3 regions of the Halomonas sp. A3H3 genome follow, and region 1 is predicted to be linked to each of the others. Evidence: predicted binding sites of a transcription regulator. Region 1 holds the regulator's gene; each other region holds the start of a gene.
What was found. The regulator PhoB, encoded in region 1, activates phosphate uptake and scavenging genes when phosphate is short. The targets are predictions, from matches to a motif close to TGTCATANNNNTGTCANA.
Positions count from the first base shown of each region.

Region 1 (7,878 bases):
ATTCTTCGTGAGGTAAGCATGGATCGTTCACTGTTGCGGCCGAAGGGATGGGCTCGCGTGGCAGATTTTTTACAGCTGATGCGCTTGAATCGGCCGATAGGCACATGGCTTTTGATGTGGCCGACGCTGTGGGCATTATGGGTGGCTGCGGAAGGTGTACCAGGGCGAAATGTGCTGCTGATTTTTGTGGCCGGCGTTTATGTGATGCGCGCTGCGGGCTGCGTGGTCAATGACTATGCGGATCGCCACTTCGATGGGCATGTGAAACGCACAAAACAACGTCCGCTAGCGACGGGCCGTATCAGCGAAACCGAAGCTCAACTGCTGTTTATCGCCCTGGTGGCCGCTGCGTTTATTCTGGTATTACTGACCAACTGGTTTACGGTGCTGCTCTCGCTGGGCGGGGTGCTGCTGGCGATTATTTATCCGTTTATGAAGCGCTATACCCACTTTCCTCAGGTGGTGCTGGGCGCGGCTTTTTCCTGGGCAATTCCGATGGCTTTTGGCGCCGTGCTCGGCCACGTGCCGCTGGAAGCATGGCTGCTATTCTGCGCTAATGTGTGCTGGACAGTGGCCTACGATACCCAGTACGCCATGGTCGATCGCGACGACGATTTAAAAATTGGCATTAAATCGACGGCCGTGCTGTTTGGAAATGCGGATCGTTTGATTATCGGCTTACTCCAGCTAGCCACCCTGGGGTTGCTGGCTTGGGTAGGCTGGCGGGTTGGTTTAGGTGGTTTCTTCTGGTTAGGGCTAGCGGCAATGGCAGCGACTTTTCTGCATCAGCAGCGCTTAATTCGCGACCAGGAGCGGGATGCCTGCTTCCAGGCGTTTCTCAATAATCACTGGTCGGGACTGCTGATTTTTGCCGGTATCGCGCTAAGTTGGTGGCCTGCGGCTGGCTGATCGAGGCGATTGTCATGTAATTGTCATCAAGTCATGGTGTTATCGTCACTGACATGTCATTGATCTGTTTATCTTTGAACTGTTTTTCTTTGAACTAGTTTCTTTGAACACCGTGAGGCTCTGGTATGACCGCCAAGACCGTTCTGATTGTCGATGATGAGGCGTCGATTCGCGAGATGATCGCGGTAGCGCTGGAAATGGCTGACTATCGCGTGCTCGAAGCGGATAACGCCCAGGATGCCCATGCCATGGTGGTCGACCACCAACCCGATTTACTGCTGCTGGACTGGATGATGCCCGGCACTAGCGGTATTGAGCTGGCGAGACGCCTAAAACGTGAAGAAACCACCGCTGAAATCCCGATTATTATGCTCACCGCGAAAGGCGAAGAGGATAATAAAATTCAAGGGCTTGAAGCCGGTGCCGATGATTATATCACCAAGCCTTTTTCACCCCGGGAATTGGTGGCACGGCTAAAAGCGGTGCTGCGCCGTGCGACGCCACGTGGCGTTGAAGACCCGATTGAGATTAACGGCCTGCTGCTTGATCCGGTGAGCCACCGGGTAAGTGCCCACGGCAAAGCGCTGGAAATGGGCCCCACCGAGTACCGTTTGCTGCAGTTTTTTATGACTCACCAAGAGCGCGCTTACACACGTAGCCAGCTGCTTGACCAAGTGTGGGGCGGCAATGTTTACGTTGAAGAGCGCACGGTCGATGTGCATATCCGCCGCTTGCGTAAAGCGCTGGGTGACGTGCATCAAAACCTGATCCAAACGGTTCGGGGTACCGGTTACCGTTTCTCTGCACGGGTGTAAATGTGCGTTTATGGAGTCGTGAGCTGTGGCGAATAGCGTGGCTGGCCACGCTGGGCACTTGCTTGGGCTGGCTGTTGGGCTCGGCTGGGCTGGGGCTCGCAGCAGGGCTTGCGGGATGCCTGTTTTACCACTTACGACAGTTACGCGAACTCTATTTGTGGCTCACCCTCCACCCTAACGATGAACCGCCTGCCGCTCGCGGGATGTGGGGCGAGCTATTCGATCGTTTATACCGCTATCAAAAAAGTCAGCGCATCACCCAAAGCCGTCTGCGGGCTACTTTGGCACGTATTCAAGAGTCGTCTGAAGCAATGCGTGATAGCGTGGTCATGCTTGATCGCCACGGTGATTTGGAGTGGTGGAACAGCGCCGCCACCGCCATGCTGGGGCTACAAACCGCCCATGATCGTGGTCAACACATTACCAACCTGCTGCGCGACCCGGGCTTTATCAGCTATTTTAATTCGCGTAACTACAGTGAGCCGTTAACGCTCACCTCACCGATTGATGAACGGCGAATCCTGCAGTATCAAATTACCCTCTATGGTGACGACGAACGCTTAGTGATGGCTCGCGATATCACCCGCTTGCATCGTCTTGAGCAGATGCGGCGCGACTTTGTCGCCAACGTTTCCCATGAGTTACGTACGCCGCTGACCGTTCTCTCCGGCTATTTGGAAACCTACAGTGATATCTCCGACCAGCTTCCGCCGCGCTTGGGACGTAGTATTCAGCAAATGCAGGAACAGACCCAGCGGATGCAGAATCTGGTCAACGATTTATTGCTGCTCTCGCGTTTGGAAATTGACCAGGGCGGCCAAGATCATCATCCACTGCCACTCGAGCCTTTACTGCAAAGCGTTTGTGATGATGCGCTGGCCCTATCGCATCAACGTCATACCATTACCGTCGCCCTTGAGAGCGATGCCCGACTGTTAGGCAGTGAACAGGAGATTCGCAGCGCCGTCTCTAACCTTGCCTTTAATGCGGTTCGCTACACGCCTGCTGGCAGCCAAATCACCCTGCGCTGGAAAGCTAGCGCTACTGGTGGCGGCTATATCGATGTGGAAGATAACGGTGAAGGGATTGATCCCGTTCATATTCCCCGACTAACAGAACGCTTTTACCGTGTTGATAAGGGGCGCAGCACTGCGACTGGCGGCACAGGTTTAGGCTTGGCGATCGTTAAGCACGTGCTATTGCGCCACGATGCGCAACTACAAATTGAGTCCCTTCCCGGCAAGGGTGCGTTGTTTCGCTGCGCCTTCCCCCCCTCGCGTCTTGTTTAATTTAGCAAGTCATTCCATCGCATAATATTTGTAACAATGTGCAATATTGGCATGCAAGGTTGGTAAAGCTTTACCCATGTGCCATTTTTACACAGCTCAAAGCGTTGTGTCGTGACTCAGTTGATGCCTTTTTGGCATAACTTATTTTTAAGTAAGAGTTTGATTTTGTTGTTTTTATTTATATTCTTCAGTTTTTTGGCATGCCTTCTGCAGAGTACAGATTGAAGGAAGATGACCGCAGGAATTGCTGGCTTCTCAGTAAGCCTTTCTTTCTTCATTAAGCGGTACTAAACAGCGATCGGAGGTAGGATATGACGTCCAAGGATTTTCTCAAGAAAGCTGGCATTTTAGGTGTATCTTTTGGTCTGATGGCAAGCCCATTAGCTTTTGCACAAACTGATGAAAATTCGGCGATTGACGAAAACCAAGGTATTACCGCTGACGAGCAACCGATGGATTCCCAAGGTACCGGTAGTTCAACTGGCAGTGATACAACAGACATGACTGACGATTTAACCCATGACGAAGGTGATGGTGCCAGCGACATGGATCCGCAATCAAGCAGTCACTCAGACGATGCTGAGTATGACAAGGATGAGCTTGTAGAAGAAAATGGCGGTAGCTAATTATCTATGACCTTTTAGATATCATTAAAAGCTTTTCAGAGAATGAATAAGCGATTAACAGGATGTTACAAAAGCAAGAATGCTTTTAAGATTCACGGATGAATCAGTAGGCAATCAGAACACTAGTCAGGGTTAATTCCAAGGTTGGAGCCCCGCACAAGGAGTGGAAGCTAGCGTTAGTTATTACCTATAGCCAATTCTGATATCGGGCCCCGCAATGCGGGGCCTAATTTTTGCTGCCTACTTTTTATCTCGCTTATTCCCCCGCTACTTTCTCCCCTATCTTTTCCGCCGATCTTTCTTTGCGCCTCTCTATCCAATGCCATGTTTTGTTTTTTATGAATTGATGCCGTAGCGCTTTGTTGGCATCGAGCCTTTTATTTTGCTGAGTGTGTCATAAAGGCACAGACAGTTTTGCGCATGTGTCATTAGTGCACATGTAATTAGCGTGCTTTTGTTTTTAGCGGCGTATAATTGTGCGCAATGTATTTATTTTAAATTATTGATTTATATAAGTATTTTATTTTTATAAGAGAGTTGGCATTACATATGCTCTCTAGAGGTAGTGAAGCTAGCCGCAGTGAGATCTGGCCAGAGAGCCCTTCTCACTTCACTTCAGCGGTATCAAACGGTCACCAGGAGTAAATAGTATGTTTAACGATTTTGTTAAAAAAGCAGCCGTCGTAGGTCTCTCTTTTGGTTTGCTGGCAAGCCCGCTTGCCTTTGCCCATATGTCCATCGAAGCAAATCAAGATTTGACCGTTGACGATGAGCCTATTCAAGCTCAATCACATCATACCTCGGGTCAGGCTAAATTTAGCCCCTCTGATTTGATGTATGACGAAGGCGACCGCCCTCGAGTCATCAAGGCAGAGTCGCATCACACTAGCGCTCAAGCGGAGTACACAGCAAAAGATTTGACCCAAGACGTAGGTGATGGAAACGTTTGGTAACAAAAATTTGCAATTCTGAAGAAATATATTACGATTAACACGTGAGCTAAACACGCGAAAGCGTGTCACACCGATACGGATGCATATCGATTCAAGGAATGAATCAAACGACAATCAGAGCGTTGGTCAGGGTTAAATTCCAAGGTTGGAGCAGCCCCGCAAAAGGAAAGGAAGCTAGCGCTAGTCATTGTCAAAGTCTTGTGTCCTTAGACCCTGCTGATGCGGGGTCTGATTTTTTGTGGCATCCAACACCTCTCCCACACTATTCTTGTTTTAGTTTAAGGTACGGCTTTCTAGCGGAGCCTAATTTCATTGCGTCGCTATTTATACACTGCCCATCATCAGCCTGCCGGTGGGTTATGTCTCAGGCATCCGGTCTCACAATCATTTTGACCGTAAAGGGTGAGCTAACTTTTTTGACGCCTAATATGCAACGCAAAGCGTAATAGCCGTTCTAATCATCGATGAACGGAATCCATGGATAATGAGGAGAACATCTTGCTGTTAAAAGAAATGAGCCAAAAAGTCGCCATAGTAGGTATTGCTTTTGGTTTGGTCGCGAGCCCCATGGCGATGGCGCACTCATCTATTGAACTGAACCAAGACCGCACCGCTGGTCAGGATGTCATTAACAAACCTGAGTCGCATGCAGCTTCCAAACCATCTCATGTCTCTGCGGGCGACTTGAACCGTGACGAAGCTGATAGCTTGGACTTTTCGCCTTCCAGTAGCCGTCCTTCTACGGCTGAAAAAGGGCCTACTTCTCGCCAAGAGGGTTACACTCCTGGAGAACTCAACCGGGATGAAGGTGATAGCACCGACTGGTAAATAATAGGATAAGTGTAACTGCTAATGTAAGCGTTACTCGCTAAAAACCCCGCTTTGGTGGGGTTTTTGCTATGTGTTAAAAGCCAACGACATCAGTGGTGATGCCCATCAGCAGCTTCGCTACCGTCTTGGGCGCTCTGTATCCAGACCTCGATGTCTACGTCACCTTGTTCAGCGAAGGTGAGCGTGAGGGGAAACCGCTCACCCTCCTTCAGCGGCTCGGTTAAGCCAATCAGCATTAAGTGAAAGCCGCCACCAGGGCGCATGGTATAAGTCTCCCCTGCCTCGACACGAATCTCGTCCACATGCCGCATCTGCATCATATCGCCGTCCATTTGCATATCGTGCAGCTCAACGTTGCTGCTCGCAGAACTGCTCGCGCCAACCAGAGTGACGGGGCCTGAAACGGCGGTGATATCAAGGTAGGCGGCACCGTTTACCGCACCCGGTGGGGTTGGGGTAGCGAAGGGGTGCGCAATGCGAAGAGTCTCTGTTTTTACGTCGTGGGCTAACGCCATAGATGTCATCGAAATAGACATAGCGCCAATCAAGAGTACGCCACCCAGCCAAGCCATCGGTTTTATCATGCGGTGATTCCTTTGTTGTTGATTGAGCCCAGGATCGACGAACAAAATATAAAGGTAGCAAAGTGACGTAGCCTGGGTAATAGGCGCCTACTGCGGTGTAATGCCACGTGCATCGCCACGTTTGTCGCTACGTACGTCTCTATAGTGGTCGTCCCACAGCAGTACGGCACCCGCAACGGCGCCGGGAATCAAAAACAGGTTGGCCAGCGGAATCCAGGTAATTAAGGTCACTAACCCCCCAAAGGTGAGGCTTTGCCACCAGCGCTTAGAGAGCCGTTGGCGCATATCGGCAAACGTTACTTTGTTGTTATCCATTGGGTAGTCTAGATAAGTGATTGCCATCACCCAGGCAGAAAACAGTGCCCAGAGTAGCGGAGCAACTATATTGACGCCTGGAATCCAGCTAAGCACAAATAGGCCTGCGGCACGAGGCAGAATATAGGCGAGCTTAACAAACTCGCGTCCCACAGCATCGATGGCTGTTTTGGTCAGGTTTCGGTCATCAATGGGTTCGCGGCCAGTGGCTTGGATTTCAACTTTGGCGGCTAAAAAGCCGTAAAAAGGGGCTGCAATCAAGCTGGTAACCAGCGTGAAGGTAAAAAACACCACCACCAACAGGCTAATCACAAACAGGGGCCAGATAAGCCAGGATAACCAGTCAAGCCAAGCGGGTACCATGCCCATCCAATGGGCGAGCCAGCCATCAAAACGGTTGAGCACAAAGCTGAACATGCTCACGTAGACAATCAGGTTGACCAGAATAGGCAGAAAAACATAGCGGCGCATACCCGGTTGATACACACAGCGTGTACCTCGGCTAAGCGCAGTGACAGCATCCAGCATTTAGGTGAGCTCCTCGTGATTCCAACGTCCAGGCTGCGTGGCAGCCTGGACGTATTGCAGGAGGAAAGCCCCATCAGGTCAAGACTTTTTTGGCACCTGTGGTTCCAGTTCATCGGTGTCGCTATGGCGAATATCCAAACCTTTGACGAGATAGACCACGTACTCAGCAAGGTTATCGGCGTGGTCGCCTACCCGCTCCAGCGCGCGCAGTACCCACATGATGCTGAGTACTGACGTAATAGAGCGTGAGTCTTCCATCATAAAGGTCATTAATGAGCGCATAGCGCTGCTGTACTCGTCATCCACCAGTTCGTCTTCGCGTACGACCTGCATAGCCAGGTCGGTATCAAAGCGGGCAAAGGCGGTGAGCGCATCGCGCAGCATTTTACGTACGTGCTCGCTAATGTGACGCACCTCCACCAGGCCACGAATGGTGCTAGAACTTTCGCTCAGGAGCAGGGCGTTGCGGGCGATTTTACTGGCTTCATCACCAATGCGCTCTAAGTCTGAGGTGGCGCGGATGACGGCCAGCACCAGACGCAAATCGGAAGCAGCAGGCTGGCGGCGCGCCAGTACGCGGGTGCATTCGTCGTCGATTTGCAGCTGCAGGTCGTTGACTTGGCGGTCATTGTCACGCACCTGCTCGGCTAACCGGGTGTCTCCTTCCAGTAGGGCAAAGACAGCGTCCTGCACTTGTTTTTCCACCAGACCGCCCATGGCCATCAGGTGGGTTTTCAGCTCTTCCAGCTCCTGGTTGAACTGGCGAGAGATATGCTGGCTGTGAGAGTCGCTAGTAATATCCATGGAGCACTCCTGACGGTTCAGTTGCTAAGGCCTAGGTGATACGGCCGGTGATGTAGTTTTCAGTGCGTTGCAAACGGGGGTTGGTGAAGACCTGATCGGTAGGGCCGTATTCAACCAGCTCCCCTTGATGCAAAAAGGCGGTGTAATCCGATACGCGCGCCGCTTGTTGCATATTGTGGGTGACCAGGATCAGCGTCAGCTCCGACTTGAGGTTACGGATCAAC
Region 1 is NZ_HG423343.1:1,900,492-1,908,369, forward strand. It holds gene ubiA (4-hydroxybenzoate octaprenyltransferase) at 19-909, shown strand; gene phoB (phosphate regulon transcriptional regulator PhoB) at 1,035-1,724, shown strand; gene phoR (phosphate regulon sensor histidine kinase PhoR) at 1,727-3,013, shown strand; gene HALA3H3_RS08405 (hypothetical protein) at 3,325-3,639, shown strand; gene HALA3H3_RS08410 (hypothetical protein) at 4,290-4,592, shown strand; gene HALA3H3_RS08415 (hypothetical protein) at 5,070-5,420, shown strand; gene HALA3H3_RS08420 (copper chaperone PCu(A)C) at 5,513-6,007, opposite strand; gene cysZ (sulfate transporter CysZ) at 6,095-6,850, opposite strand; gene phoU (phosphate signaling complex protein PhoU) at 6,929-7,654, opposite strand; gene pstB (phosphate ABC transporter ATP-binding protein PstB) at 7,686-7,878, opposite strand, start outside.

Region 2 (7,878 bases), 850 kb from region 1:
GATTCCAACAGCTACGACAAAGCAGGCACGGATGCGGTTGCCGATCAGATTACTCAATGGCTTGAACAAGATGGCATCACCATCATACGCCACCAGCGCCCTGAGTCAGGCGATATTTTAGAAGCACAACTGGGAGGAACTGGCCAAGGCCATGTGCTCTTAATGGGCCATCGCGATACGGTTTTTCCTACCGGCACCGTGGCTAGCCGAGGTTATACCCAGCAAGACAACGTCGGCTTTGGCCCTGGCGTTGCCGATATGAAAAGCGGCCTGGTCATGAACTGCTTTGTACTGCGCGCATTAAGCCGCCTGCCCAACTGCCCATTGCCCGTTCGCGCCCTGTTTACCGCTGATGAGGAGATTGGCTCGCCAGATGGGCGGGCGTTCATCGAAGCCACCGCCCAGGGGGCACGTGCCGTCTTGAACGTCGAGCCAGGGCGGGTCAGCGGCAATGTGGTCACTGGTCGCAAAGGAGGTGCTGGTTTTTTGATCAACGTCACCGGCAAAGCCGCCCACTCCGGCGTGAGCCATGCCGATGGCGCCAGCGCCATCGAAACACTCGCCCGCAAGATCATCAAGCTGCATGCGTTGACCGATTACGAGGCAGGTATCACCACCAATGTGGGCACCATCACCGGTGGTGTATCACGCAATACCGTCGCGCCTTTCGCGTCGGCACAGTTGGACACTCGTTTTGTTACCACCGCCCAGCGTGATCAGCTGTATAAAGCCATTGAGGCGATTATCGCGGAATCCGACGTTCCCGACACTCTTGCGACCATAGAACAAACCTCTGAATTTTATCCTCTCGAAGCACGTATGAGCAGCGCGCTGTTTGAGCTTTATCAGGTTCAGGCTAAGGCGATCGGGTTTGCTGTTGACGGCGAATTCACTGGCGGCTGTTCTGATGCGGGCTGGACGGCCAGCCTGGGCATTCCCACTCTGTGCGGTCTTGGCCCTGTCGGCGCAAAAATGCACACTGACGAAGAGTACTGTTTGCTGGACACACTGGTGCCGCGCACTCAGGCACTCGCTTCTACGTTATTGAATTTGCACGATGTATCCTTTGCTTCGGCACGTTAAATTGGCAATGTAACTGCTAGCCAACTACCTTGAGTAAGCAACGCTGCTACAGCGTTTCCATGGATTCGGAAGGAGATCAACATGCGCTATTCAACTATACGTTTCTCAACACCGCTTACCGCTATTGCCGCCTCGCTGCTGCTCGCCACCTCAGCGGCACAAGCCAATGAAACGCTTGATGTCGAGATGCATAAAGTCAGCACCGAGGGTAATGAAGAGTCAATCGGTACCGTATCCCTTGAACATACGGATCACGGCTTACTGCTGACACCTTCATTGACGGGCCTTGAGCCTGGGGTCTACGGTTTTCATGTTCACCAGAATGCCAGCTGTGATTCCGCCGAGAATGACAGTGGCGAGATGACCGCAGCACTGTCGGCTGGCGGACACTATGACCCTGAAGAAACCGGCACTCACCAAGGCCCCTATGGAGAAGGTCATTTAGGCGATCTACCGGTGCTAACCGTTAATGAAGATGGCGAAGCCAATCTCCCCGTCTTGGCGCCGCGCTTGAGCATGGAAGATATGCCTGGCCGCAGCTTGATGATTCACGAAGGCGGCGACACCTACAAAGATGAACCCCACCTGGGCGGCGGCGGCACCCGAATGGCTTGCGGCGTCGTAGAGTCTTAAGCTTTACCGTTGTTGTTAATCGACAAAATGGGCAGCCTCTCGGCTGTCCTTTTTTTTGCTTACGGCCCACTAAAGTCTAGCTGTGATTTTATAGTGGTTATCTGTACATTCAGCTCTGCTAAAGAAGTGCCTGCTTGCATGCTCACCGACATGCTCGCCCATCCCCCTCACTGCTCTAGGTACCTTAGATGATCACCTTTATCGTATCGATCCTGCTGCTGATAGCGGGCTACTTTACCTATGGGAAATTCGTTGAGCGTGTGTTTGTCACTGACCGCAAGCGTCAAACGCCCGCTTTCAGCATGCGCGACAACATCGACTATGTGCCGATGAACACTACGCGCAATTCACTCATTCAGTTATTAAACATTGCCGGTGTCGGCCCTATTTTTGGCCCGATTCTCGGCGCTCTGTATGGGCCAGTGGCGTTTGTGTGGATTGTGATTGGCTGTATCTTTGCCGGTGCTGTTCACGATTACCTGACCGGCATGATCTCGATCCGCAACCACGGCGCTCACCTGCCGCAACTGGCCGGCAAGTTCCTGGGTAAAGCGATGAAGCATGTGGTCAATGGTTTCGCGATTCTGCTGCTGCTTTTAGTCGGTACGGTATTCGTCACCTCGCCTGCGGCGCTGCTGGCCAATATGACCTCGCTGTCGTTAACGCTGATCATCGTCGCTATCTTTATTTATTACTTGATTGCCACCCTGCTGCCGATTGATAAGGTCATTGGCCGTATCTACCCCTATTTTGGCGCCCTGCTGCTGTTCAGCGCGGCGGGTATCGGTATCGGCTTGATCATCACGGGCGCTCCGATTCCTGAGCTCTCGTTCCAGAACATGCACCCTGACGCCGCACCGATTTTCCCGCTGCTGTTTTTAACCATCTCCTGCGGCGCGCTTTCAGGTTTTCATGCCACCCAAACGCCGATTATTTCGCGCACCACCCAAAACGAAACCAATGGTCGCAAAATTTTCTACGGCATGATGATCACCGAAGGCATTATCGCGATGATCTGGGCGGCCGCCGCCATGAGCCTGTTCTATGGCGACCAGTCGCTTTCCGATGTGCTGGCGGCCGGTGGCCCTGCTGCGGTGGTCAGCGAAGTTTCTACCACCATGCTCGGCGCTATAGGCGGCACCCTGGCGGTACTCGGCGTTATTGTGCTGCCGATCACCTCGGGCGATACCGCTTTCCGCAGCGCGCGGATGATCATCGCCGACTACATTAAGATCGATCAAAAGCCGATTATGAAGCGCGTCATGGTCGCTCTACCGCTGTTTGTGGTGTCTTACGCGTTAACGCACATGGACTTCACACTGCTGTGGCGCTACTTCTCCTGGGCGAACCAAACCACCGCCGTGATCGCGCTGTGGGTAGGCACCATGTACCTGGTGCTGTCGCGTAAGCCTCACTGGATTACCTCGATCCCAGCCACCTTTATGACCATGGCCACGTTTACCTACTTAGCCTACGCGCCGATCGGTTTTGGTCTACCGCTGCAGCTAAGCTATGTGGTGGCCGCGTTAGGCACACTCCTTTGCATTGCGCTGTTTATGAAGCGTGTCCGTCGCCTAAGCCGGGCAACTTTTGCTGTTGATGAGCCGGCGGTACCAAGCCAGTTTGTGGACAGCGGTGAGGCGATTGCCGCTAAATAGTTAGGCGCTCCATAACGTTACCGCCACACTTTCTTCACAGGACGCTCTTCACAAGACACTCTCCACACAAGAGTCACGCCACAAAAAAGGGCACACATCAGCCACATAACCGTGTTTGATGCGTGCCCTCGCTTTTTCTCCTATCTCTTTTATCCTACCTTTTCTCCCCTACTCCTCATGTTTATCGCTTCCATGCTGCTGCGGTATAGACGAATACAGGCAGGGACTACTCTAGCGGTATCGACCAGAAGTAGGTCTCGCCGGAACTATCGTCCACACCGTCGTTGTCGCTGACCAGCCAGGCGTTGCCATTATCGTTGACCGCCATTCCTTCAATCTTGTCCACCACAAAGCCGTTGTAGCTGGCTAGGTCGGGAATCAGGTCGCGCACTAGCTGTTTCTCGACCACCGGCAGTTCACCGCCCAGCGGGGTGGGTTGCAGGCCGTCGAGGGCAACGCGGGTCACTTGCTTAACCTTAGCCTCGGCGCCGATCTGGTTGTCGCGCTCGATCAGATACAGCCAATCGCCATGGGCAGTGATTTCGGAGAGGCCAATCCAACCCTGTTCCACGTTATCCAGCGGGTAATGAACAGCGGCCCACTCGCCACTGTCGATATCAAAACGCAGCAGCTTGACCATGCCCTCGGGGTCATCCTGCCAAGGGCGCTGCACCGCCAGCCACAGTTGATCATCAATGCGCGTGACGCCTTCTAATCCCCACTTCAATGCCTGTTGAGCGAGCGCCTCGGGCAGTGCAATTCCTTGGATAATCTCGCCGTCGGAACCCACATGATAAAGGGTGTTGGCAAGGCCTTTGTCGTTACCTTCGGAAGCGACCCAGAAGCCACCTTCACCATCGGTGGTAATGCCTTCCATATCCAGCCCTAGCGCAGGCTCACCGTTGCGGGTCACGTCCAGTGCTGCCGTAATCCGCGCCGGGGAGGCTGAGGGGTCGATGGTAAAGATGCGCGGCTGGGCGCTGTAGAAGCTGTCGTTGACCGCGTAGAGCATGTCATCAGCGGCGACCAAACCGGAAAGTGCGCCCCAGCCGATCAGTTCATCAGCGCCCGCCGAGGTCAGGGTGGGATAGACCGCTGGCGCATCCTGGTATTGATAAATCATGACATGGGCGCGGGGGCCGCCGTCTTCGCCCAGATCCCCTTCATTGGCGGTGGCTAACAGGCCACGGCTGGGAATCGCCACGGCGCCTTCGGGAGACAGGCCCGAGGGCAGTAGCTGGGTGAGCTGCGGTTCGGCCAGGTTGCTAACGTCATAAACGCCCACCAGCGAGCCGCGCTCGGAAAGCAGGAAGACATAGGGCGTACCTTCGAACACCGCAAACTCCATCCCCTCCGGCTCGCTGCCTTTGGCATCCGAACGCTTATCGGGGTAGTGACCCGCTTCAATCACCGCGCGCTCGAATGAAGTACCTGACTCGTATACCACCTCGCCACGCTTGTTGAAGATCGTCCAGCCGCGCGCGCCGCCATCCATATCGCCTTCGTTGGCAATAGCGAAGTGGTCGTTGTCGATCCACTGCAGCGCATCCGGCTCGCGCAGACGCTCGGCTTGCTGCTCGTTGAAGATCAGTGCACCGTCATCGCTGGCGTCAATGCCGTCCAGGTCGACAGTCCCGGCGCTGAAATCCGCCACCACCTTACCGGCGTAGTCGAGCACCACCAGGTGGTTGTTCTCCTGCACGGTCACGACGGTCTCACCCAGGGTGTTGATATCGACAAACTCCGGCTCGGGATCCTCGGGGGCGATCTCGGCGAGCCCGGTTACGTCGGCGTAGAGCAGGCTGTCACAGTTAACCAGCCCTTCCGCATTGATCTTCACCAGTGCCACGGAACCGCCGGGCATCTGCGGTACACGTCCATCGCCCGCCTCTTCGTCGCGTTCGTTCTCAATGGCGACAGCGACAAAGCGCCCATCGGGGGCCGCAGCGGAAGCTACACTATCGGGCTGTCCGTCCAGCGGGCAGGAGGCGAGTATCTCGCCACTGGCTAAATCGACCGTGCGCAGCTCCCCGGAAGGTTCGCTGTAGGAAACCGATGTATTCACTCCGACATAGGCCATATTGCCGAGCACCGATACGGCCGTAGGCTCGCCGTCCATAACGATATTACCCAGCGGTTGCGGATTAGCCGGGTCGCTGATATCGATGCGCCCAATCACGCCCAGCGGGCTATCGGTATACACCAGCGTCATGCCATCACCGGAAGCAGCAATGATTTCAGGCGCGGTCTCGCGTGTACGATCCTCGCCCTCGGCCATGTTATCGGGAACCGCGAAACTGGCGATGCGGTTGAAATGTTGATCTGCCGCGCCTGCCGCTTGCGTGGCGGCCAGCACAGCAGCCAGCGCCAACAGGGTTGGTCTGCGTTTGAGTATCATGATGGAGTTAATCCCTTGCCTAAGCTTAAGAAACGACTGATTAAGTTATTAAACTTGCTATGTCCGATTAACCATCCAACATCATAACGATGTCAGGCTTATGACACTCACTGGCTAAGTTAGCGCCGTTGGCTATCGGCACACCTCAGCGCGAAATCCAAGTTGCCGCAAAAATGTTAGATGGGTAAGTAGTGAAGGAACGCATAGGGGAAAAGGGAAGCAGGAAAATCGATAGGTTAAAGGAGACCTTAGAACGAAAGCAGCCAGTCAGTTAGCCCTGACTGGCTGCTTTTTAGCTAGTTTTGGTTGCTAGCTTACTTCTATACATACGCGACATACGCGCGATAGCGTTTTACTCGTCGCCTGCCATCTGCATTTGGCGTTGCATGTAATTCTGAATACCCACCTTGTCGATCAAACCAAGTTCCGTTTCGATGTGATCGATATGGTCTTCTTCGTCGGCGAGCAGATCGCGGAGCATGTCGCGGGTAACGTAATCTTTAACGCTTTCACAATAGGTGATGGCTTCGATGTAGTCGTTGCGGCCATCGTGCTCAATTTTTAGATCGCTTTCGAGCATTTCTTTGACGTTTTCGCCAATGTGCAGCTTGCCCAGGTCTTGCAGGTTGGGAATACCTTCCAGGAATAGGATACGCTCGATGATCTTGTCAGCGTGCTGCATCTCTTCGATGGACTCATCGTATTCCCACTTGGCGAGTGCTTTTAGGCCCCAGTCTTTGTACATCTTGGCGTGCAAAAAGTACTGATTGATCGCAACCAGTTCGTTGCCGAGCGCCTTATTGAGATGCTCAATAACTTTCGTATCACCTTTCATGACGTCACCTTTTCTACTGTAATGCTGATGTTTAATCTAGTTTAGACAATACGATCAAGCAGTTACGTTTGGAGAAGAGTATAGGCGCAAATAGCTATACCCCCAGCGTTTCTGAGAGTATAGATAAGATGATTAAAAGTTCAAGCAAATCAGTTATTTGCTAAAGATAACCCTAACAATAGTGATTCGCGTCACACGGCGTAGGCAAGGCCCATATCGGCTTCTTGACGTGCTTCCTGAACGGCATCGCGGGTAATTGATTTAGCGTAGCACGCGCACTTACCGCACTGCGTTGCGCAGCCGGTTGCCTCGCGTACTTCTCGCCAGCTGCGCGCTCCGTCGCTAACGTGCTGGCGAATCTGATGATCGGTTACTCCCTTGCACACGCAAACGTACATGGCGACACCTCATAAAAATCATGAGATGAATGTAAATGATTCGCATACATCTTATCAAGTAGAAATGACTGCTTTTTGCTATCCATTCGTCTTAATAAGCAAGAGCAGCAAAATAACGTACTGGCGTAAAAGCACTTTTTGCCCCATACCAGCTGAAATTATTTTTTCGGCAAAACCACCGTTTGCGTGTTGGAAGCAATATCCGGCCAGCTACGCCGCTGTTTATCGAACAGCACCCATAAGTAGCCCAAACCAAACGCCAGCAGCGAGAGCCACGCCACCGCGCAGCGGATGAGGCATTGCTTCAAGTTCAGTGAATACCCGTCTACCGTTTGCACCCGTAATCGCCATGCCTGCATACCCAAGGTCATACCACCGCGCGACCAGGAGAAAACAAAAAACAGCGTGACAAAAAACACCAGCAAGAGCTGCAAACTCAAAACATCGCTGGCCGTAGTGCCAATCTCTTCGGGCTGTTGACCCAGCACATAGCGGAAAAACAGCATATGCACGACGGTCACCGCAATCCAAATCGCGGTGACCAAAAAGCCGTCATACAGCATGGCGCCCAGTCGTCGGCCAAGACCGGCTGGCCATACGCTGTCCAACTGAGTAAAGCGTCGTGTTTGCATAGTTCTCTTCGTGGTTGCTGGCTGTTTCTGGACGATACGAGGCTGTGATGGCTACTATTGCGGCATTAACCATTGCGACGTAGAAAGTAGATCCCGACCCCAGCGCAGGCCAGAGTCGGCACCAGTACGGCCCAGACGGGTGAAAAGCCAAATATCGTCGAGGCGGGCGCCAGTAGATCCTGAACGTACTTAAAGCTCAGCCCAGTGACAACGCCATAAAACACCCGAGTACCAGCGGCCA
Region 2 is NZ_HG423343.1:1,054,332-1,062,209, forward strand. It holds gene HALA3H3_RS04585 (M20 family metallopeptidase) at 1-1,083, shown strand, start outside; gene sodC (superoxide dismutase family protein) at 1,165-1,716, shown strand; gene HALA3H3_RS04595 (carbon starvation CstA family protein) at 1,905-3,374, shown strand; gene HALA3H3_RS04600 (esterase-like activity of phytase family protein) at 3,601-5,772, opposite strand; gene bfr (bacterioferritin) at 6,125-6,607, opposite strand; gene HALA3H3_RS04610 ((2Fe-2S)-binding protein) at 6,799-7,005, opposite strand; gene HALA3H3_RS04615 (RDD family protein) at 7,164-7,637, opposite strand; gene lptG (LPS export ABC transporter permease LptG) at 7,703-7,878, opposite strand, start outside.
Region 2: HALA3H3_RS04600 (esterase-like activity of phytase family protein) is a predicted target of PhoB. The motif match lies at 5,861-5,878, and genes of this name have one in related genera.

Region 3 (7,878 bases), 500 kb from region 1:
TGTCACTGTTATAGAGGAACACAACTGCCGATACCGTGGTCATCGCATTGACGAACAGGTAAACCGATATATCCAGTACCGCGGGCAGCGACACCGGCAGCGTTACCCGGCAGAAGGTTGTCCAAAACGGTACTTTCAGTGAGGCCCCGACGGCTTCAAACTCAGGGTCGAGCTGTTTAAGCGCGGTTACCGAGGTGAGGTGACACACCGTATAAAAGTGCACCAACGTGTTGAGCACCAGAATCATCAAAGTGCCGTACAGCCAGTTAAACGGGTTGCCCGCCTGATTGAAAAAGAAGATATAGGCAAGCCCCAGCACCATGCCAGGCACCGCCATGGGCAGCATGGCCATAAAGTGCAGCCCTTGGCGCAGCGGGCGAAAGCCTTCACTCTTTTCGATTAGCCAGGCGTTAAAGAAGATCACTAACGTGCCCACCAAGGCCACGCTAAACGCTAACTTGAGCGAGTTAAACCACGCCCCCCAACCACCATCGGCCATGCCTTGGAAGGTATAATGCTCAAAGGTTATCGATAAGTTGTAGGGCCAGAACTGCACCAGCGACGCATACACCGCTGTGCCGATCACCAGCACAATGGCCCCCGCCACCGCGTAGCACAGCAGTGTAAATATCCAATCCCGCAGCGGGCTGGGGCTAGGCTGCCACGGCACGGCCCGTGCCGAGAGTTGCGCCACTTGGCGCCGCTGTATCCAGCGGTCAACGATAAACGAGAGCACCGCGGGCAGCAGCAGAATCACGCTGACTACCGCGCCCATCTGAAAGTTCTGCTGCCCTACCACTTGGCGGTAGACGTCGGTGGCCAATACGCTGAACTGACCACCGATAATTTTAGGCACGCCGAAGTCAGTAATCGCCAGGGTAAACACCACAAACAGGCAGGAAATCAGCCCGTAGCGCACGCCGGGCAACGTAATAGTCAAAAACGTACGCCACTTGGGGGTTCCCAGCGCTTCGGCCGCTTCGTAGAGCCGCGCATCGCTGTTGGTCAGCGCGGTGGTCAGCAGCATTAGCGCGTGGGGAAATATCCAGAAGCTCATGCCCATCACAATGCCGATAGGCCCATAAACCGAGTGGCCGACCAGTAAATCGCGCAGAAACCCCTGATTGCCAAACAGATAGACCAAGCTAATCGCGGGCAGCAGCGATGGCGCCAGAATGGGCAAAATCGCCAACATGCGAAATAGCCGCTTGCCCGGCATGCAGGTTCGAGTGATCCCGTAGGCGCATAAAAACGCTAACCCGACCACCACACCGGTGGTCATCAGCGCCACCCGCAACGAGTTGGCGATCGAATTGACCAGCGCAGGGGTTTGAAAATAGTACGCGAAGTTGGCCAGGCCGATAAAGTCGCCTGCACGGTCTTGCAGGCTCTTGATCAGCATGGTCACGAGTGGGAATAGTAGCCCCACCACCAGCAATGCAACGCCAGCGAGTAACGCCAATAAACGGATCAACGACTCTAGCGACGGCCTGGTCGCCGATTTTACAAAGCTCTCGGCCATCATTGCTGGCTGCTCCCGGCGGGGTAAAGACGAGCGGCTTCGGCGGGCAGGTGAATGCCTAGAACCTGCCCCTGGTAAAGGCTTAGGTCGGTACTATCGCGGCTAGGCACATCGGCAATGAGCGTTTGGTCAACGTCCGTTAGGCGTAAAGTGACCCGCTGAAAGGGACCTAAAAACTCGATGCCGATCACCTCACCATTCAGCGCTCCCGCTTGACGGCTAAGTGCCACCGCCTCGGGCCGAATAGCCAGTTGGGCGGCTTGGCCCACTTTCAGGGTATGCGATAGGCAGGCGCAGGGCGTGGTACCCAGCAGCGCTTGGTTATCGCCCTGAGCGGTCACTTCCAGGAAGTTCATGCTGCCAATGAACGAGGCCACAAAGGCGCTGGCAGGCTGGTGGTAGATCTCGGCCGGGGTGCCCACTTGCTCGATCACGCCGTGGTTCATCACCACGATGCGGTCGGCCATGGTGAGCGCCTCTTCCTGGTCATGGGTCACCATGATGGTGGTCACCCCGAGGCGCGCCTGCAGGGCTTTAATCTGGCTGCGCAGATGGCCCCGCACCCGGGCGTCCAACGCCGAAAGCGGCTCGTCCAGCAGTAGCAGGCCAGGCTCGGTGGCCAGTGCCCGCGCCAGCGCCACGCGCTGCTGTTGTCCGCCGGAAAGTGCCGCCGGGTACTTGTTGTCGCTACCCGTCAAGTTCACCAACGCAAGCAGCTCACTCACCCGTGCTTGGATGCGTGACCGCTCTACCCGCCGGTTGCGCAACCCATAGGCCACGTTGTTAAACACCGTTAGGTTGGGAAACAGCGCATAGGACTGGAACACAATGCCGAAGTCACGCGCCTGGGTAGGCAGCGTGGAAATATCTTTGTCGCGCTGAATAAGCGTGCCCGCGGTTTGCCGGGCAAGCCCCGCAATAGTGCGCAGCAGGGTGGTTTTGCCACAGCCGGAGGGACCTAAAAAGCAGACAAACTCCCCCTCGTTAATGGTCAGGGAAATGTTGTCCAGTGCAGTAAAGGTACCAAAACGCTTGGTCACCGCTTCAATGCGTAAATGGGGCGTCGTGGGGGTCATCACTATCGGCGCGTCGGCCGCCAGCAGCGATGTCATTGTCGTGTGCATAACATCTCCATGCCCCGGCACACTGGCCGGGGCAACTGATCGCGGCTTATTGCTCGGTTTTACCATCGTAGCGACGCTGCCACTCGGCCAGCACGCGTTCGCGATTGACGGCAGCCCACTGGAAGTCGGCGTCGATCATGCGGTCAGTAATATCGGAGGGGTAGTTTTCAATCGGCTGTGCCACACCTGGGTAGGCAACCACTGCATAGCCTTCGTTATAGAGTTCGTTGGCATCGCGGGAGATTGCCCAATCCATAAGCGTTTGCGCGGCTTCCTGCTTGTCGGTACCAGTCATAATAGCGGCGGCCTCCATATCCCAGCCCAGCCCTTCTTCAGGGAAGATAACTTCAATAGGCGCACCCTGGGACTTCAAGCGCGCACCGCGGAAAGCAAATGACACGCCCACCACGGTTTCACCGGTGGCCGCCAGGCTGCAGGGAGCAGAGCCAGAATGGGTGTAACGGGCAATGTTGTTATGCAGGCGATCCATATAATCCCAGCCCTGATCCTCTTCCCATAGCTGCAGCCAGCTGGCCACATCCAGGTAGCCGGTACCCGACGAGTTGGGGTTAGGCATAATCACATGGCCTTCAAACTCTGGCTGGGTGAGATCTTCCCAAGAGGTCGGCATCGGCACGCCCTGGCGCTCGCCCTCAATGGTGTTGTAGCAAATAGCAGCGACCCAGGCGTCCATACCCACCCAAGCTGGGTCTTCACCATCACGATAGGCCACATCGACAAATTTGGGGTCGAGATTCTCAACGCCAGCGGGAGCGTAGCGCTCCAGCATGCCCTCCTCTTCCAACACCAGCAGGCTGGTAGCGGCCAGGCCCCAGATCACGTCAGCCTGGGGATTGTCTTTCTCGGCCAGCAGGCGGGCGGTAATCACGCCGGTGGAGTCGCGCACCCAGTTAATCTCGATATCCGGGTGCGCCGCGCTGAAGCGTTCGGCGTATTTTTGCAGGTCATCTGACTCAACGGCGGTATACACGGTTAATTCAGTGGCCTGGGCGCTTGAAGCAAGTGCAACGGCTGCGGCACCTGCAAGCAAGGTGGAGGGGAATAAACGGCGTGGCATCATGATGGTGGGCTCCTGGCTAATTGGTATAGACCAGAAGTCTGCAGGCTTTAAATGACACTGCGATGACGCTTGTTTGACCGTTTTTTTAACTGATGATGACCACGACTAGGTCGTTTCCGCTAGCGCTGACCGGATAGCTCCACACTGATACACAGCGAATCGTGCAGCCAGTGCTCTTCATCAAACTCAATAGGGCGCTGCTGGTCGTCTAAAATGGCACGGTTAATATTTAACCCGGCAGTGCCGGGCGCAACGAATAGCTCTTCGGCATCCATTGGCGAAAGCGCTTCTGAGACCATGCGAATAGAGCGATTGGCCAGGTAGTGCCCCCAGCGCTCGCGCAACAGCCCCCAAAGCGATTGCCCACTATAGATATCTAGCAACTCTGGGGCACGCTCGGGCACCACCCACAGCGACTCCACCAGCACCGCGCGGTCATCCACGTAGCGGCGGCGGCGAATATGCTGAAACGGCTGGTCATCCGGCAGATTCAGTGCCCGCGCGGCAGGCAGATGGGCACGGGTTTCCAGCTTCAATACTGCCGTACGTGGCTGCCGCCCCTGTGCACGTACATAGTCGTTAAAGCCCGCGTCACGGGTGGGGTCGTAAACTAAACGGGCGGGGGAAATAAACCAGCCGCGCCGGTTGCTGCGGTGGATTAAGCCCTCCATTTCCAACTGTGAAAGCGCTTGGCGCAGGGTCACACGAGTGGTGGCAAAGCGCTCGGCCAATGACCGCTCTGCAGGGAGCTTTCCTTCCCACAAGGCAGCATTTTGGTCGATCAAGGTACGAAGCTGTTCGGTTAACTTTAGATAGTAGGCATCAGACATGCGCCGATTTTCCTGGCAGAGCATTAGGTGACGAAGCGCTTGAGGGCGCCCGCCAGTCTAATCGCCGCCAACCTTCAACGCTAGCCACCTCAGCGAGTACTGGATCGGGATTGACCGCTACAGGGCAATCCACGTACTGCAACAGCGGGAGGTCGTTGCGGGAGTCTGAGTAGAAAGTAGTGTGGCTAGGGGTGAACTGCTGCTCGGCCAACCACTGTTTTAAGCGCAGCACCTTACCGCCACGATAAGAAAAAATACCCTCGCTGCCGCCGGTATAGCGCGCGTCTTCATTGATGCCGTGCTCCACGCTTAGCTCTACCGCCAGCACGTGTTCAATACCCAGAGTGGTCGCTATCGGCTCGACCAGATGCCGTGACGAGGCGGAAATCAGTACCAGGGTATCGCCTGCCTGGCGGTGCGCTTCCAGACAGGCCCAAGCTTGTTCAAAAATACGCGGTTGCAGGTGCGTGGCAACAAAGCGCTCGACCTCTTTTTGCACATCTCTCACTCTGCGCCCTCGCAGCGGTGCTAGGGTCATGGCCAAATACTCTTCAAGCTTTAGCTTCCCCGCGTGATAGGCCTGGTGCATTTTCTCCGCCCGCGCCATAAACGCTTCGGCATCGCTGATCCAGCCTTGCTCTATCATCCATAAATTCCAGCGGTCGCTGCAGTCTCCGTCCAGGAGGGTGTCGTCAAGATCAAACAGGGCCAGGCGCATGGGAGCACTCCTTTCATCGCGGGTTGGCGGCGCGTAGGGTATGCCAAAGGTGATGACAGGACGATGACGCTAATAGAAGACGACGCTGAGCAAACTAGAAGACTAAGTAGTTAACCACTGCGTCGCAAACTCATCGGCAGGCAGCGGGCGGCCAAACCAGTACCCTTGTGCCTCATTGCAACCCATTGCGGCAAGCAGATTCGCTTGGTCGCGCGTTTCAACGCCTTCCGCCACGGTTTTCATCTCTAGCGCTTTTGCCATGGCGATGATGGCCTGAACAATGGTGCGGTCATTTTTGTTTTCGAGCATTTCACGCACAAAGGAAATATCAATTTTCAGTGCGTCGGCAGCGAAGCGCCGTAGGTAGGAAAGCGAAGAATAGCCGGTGCCGAAATCATCGATAGAGAGAGCATAGCCCGCTTGTCGCATGGCGTGGGTGATCTCAACGGCCTGATCTGGGTCGCGCATAAAATCACTTTCAGTGAGCTCCAGGGCGATAGCGCTCGACGAAACGCCGGCGGTGAGTTGCGCAATGTGGTGGGTAAGCTCAGGATCGGCAAACTGTTGGGCGGAAATATTGATCGATAGCCTCCCTGGCAGCCCACCCTCAGGCTGTTCACGCCATGCCAGTAGCTGCCTTGCGGACTCTTCCAGCACCCAGTCTCCCAAGGCACGAATCAAACCGCGCTCTTCAGCCAGGGGAATAAACTCGCCGGGGCTCACCCAGCCCCACTCGGCATCGTGCCAGCGGCACAGGGCTTCTGCACCGGTCAACTGACCACTGGTAAGGTTCACCTGGGGCTGAAAGTAGAGTTCTAACTTGTGTTCAGTAATTGCCGCGCTGAGTCGCTCGGTCATCTGTTGGCGTCGATGTAGCGCGTGGCGCATCGTTTGGGAATAGGGGCAGATACTATTTTCGCGCCGCTTGGCGTGGTGGAGAGCAATGCTGGCAGCGTTAAATAGTTCGCCCGCCTCGCTCACATGCTGCGGATAATGAGCAAAACCGATGCTGACATCGAGGTGAAAGACACGCCGCTCCAGATGAAGCGGCGGCTTAACCACTAAGCGTAGCTGCTCCACAAGGCTGCCAATGTCACGAGGGGTGGTATCGGCCACCAGCAGGGCAAATTCATCCCCTGACAAACGCGCCAACGAGCCGTATGAGTGGCTGATCTTCGCTAAACGATCAGCCACTGTCACCAGCAGTTGATCGCCCACTTGGTGACCGTGCAGATCGTTGACCTCTTTAAAACGGCGGATATCCAATAACAGCAGTGAAAGCCCATGCTCGCCTTGCTGGGCTTCTTGCCACATTTGCGCTAGCAACTCCATAAAACGGACGCGGTTAGGTAAACCGGTGGTACTGTCGGTATAGGCTAACTGGTGCATGTGCCGATGGTCGCGCCGACGCTCAAGCTCTGCTGCAGCACCGGTCGAAAGAATTTGCAGCACAGAGGTGGCGAACGCATTGGTGGTCAGCGGCTGTCGATAAAATACCATCATCACGCCAATGGCCTCGCCGTTGGCATTATCCAAACGCCGCCCAATCCATGCTCTTGTGGGTAGCAGTGTGCCTGGTAATAACAGCGGCGAACCATCATGCATGACTGCTTCACGCTCCAACACTACCTGCTCGCTGGGCGAGCCTCGCAGCGCAAAGGTGTGCTGTTCTCGCTGAGCCCCATCAACCACCATGCTGACAGTCGTCGCCTGCCCATAGACATTTTCATCGCCCTGGGGTGAAGTATGCAGCAACGCAATAAAGCCTGCATCGGCTTCCAGCACCTTGACCAAGGTCACAATCAACTGCTGAAAATAACCATCCCCGACTTGGGTCGTGACCGTAGAAGCCACTTGAACCACGGCGTTTTGCACCCGCTGCGATTCTTGCTGGTCGGTCACATCCGAGATAAACCCTTCCAAGCATACGATTTCGCCCGCCTCATCCATGACGGCCTGGCCTTGCTCCCACATCCACCGATAACCACCGTCGCGATGGCGCAGCTGGTAGATCACACGGTAAGGGCATCTGTTGGCAATGGCCGACTGTACCTCATGGAAGACCTTGTCCTGGTCATCAGGATGAATCAGGGCAGCAAAACTGATCAGCCGATTACCCTGTAATTCGTCAGGCCGGTACCCGGTCAGCGTTTCGGCCCCTTGGCTCACCAGTTGCATAGTCCAATTGCGGTCATTCAGGCAGCGATAGGCCATGCCCGGCAGATGGTTGAGCAGCGTATCCAAACGGCGTTCACTTTCCCGCGCGACCTCTTCGCTCTTTCTTAATGCCTGCTCTGCTTTTTGTCGGCACAGCTCTGCACCCGCCTGGGCGGCGGCGATTTGCAATATCTCATTGGCTAGATCGTCCAACTGCATGGGGGCGTTTTTGAGTACCGCTAACAAACCAACTAGCGAACCATCCGCCGCATAGAGCGCCCGCCCCAAATAACTCTCGGCACCCAGTTCACAAAGCAGTTTATCGTCAGGAAAGCGTGACTGAACATCATGGTCATAAAGGCAGGTTTCGCGTCCTAACACAGTCTCGCAAGGGGTACCGGTCAGCGTGTAAGTAACATTGCTCAGCAAGTTGCCATTTGACCAAA
Region 3 is NZ_HG423343.1:2,401,039-2,408,916, reverse strand. It holds gene HALA3H3_RS10700 (putative 2-aminoethylphosphonate ABC transporter permease subunit) at 1-1,525, opposite strand, end outside; gene HALA3H3_RS10695 (putative 2-aminoethylphosphonate ABC transporter ATP-binding protein) at 1,522-2,646, opposite strand; gene HALA3H3_RS10690 (putative 2-aminoethylphosphonate ABC transporter substrate-binding protein) at 2,693-3,727, opposite strand; gene HALA3H3_RS10685 (UTRA domain-containing protein) at 3,847-4,557, opposite strand; gene HALA3H3_RS10680 (HAD family hydrolase) at 4,550-5,275, opposite strand; gene HALA3H3_RS10675 (bifunctional diguanylate cyclase/phosphodiesterase) at 5,378-7,878, opposite strand, start outside.
Region 3: HALA3H3_RS10690 (putative 2-aminoethylphosphonate ABC transporter substrate-binding protein) is a predicted target of PhoB. The motif match lies at 3,778-3,795, and genes of this name have one in related genera.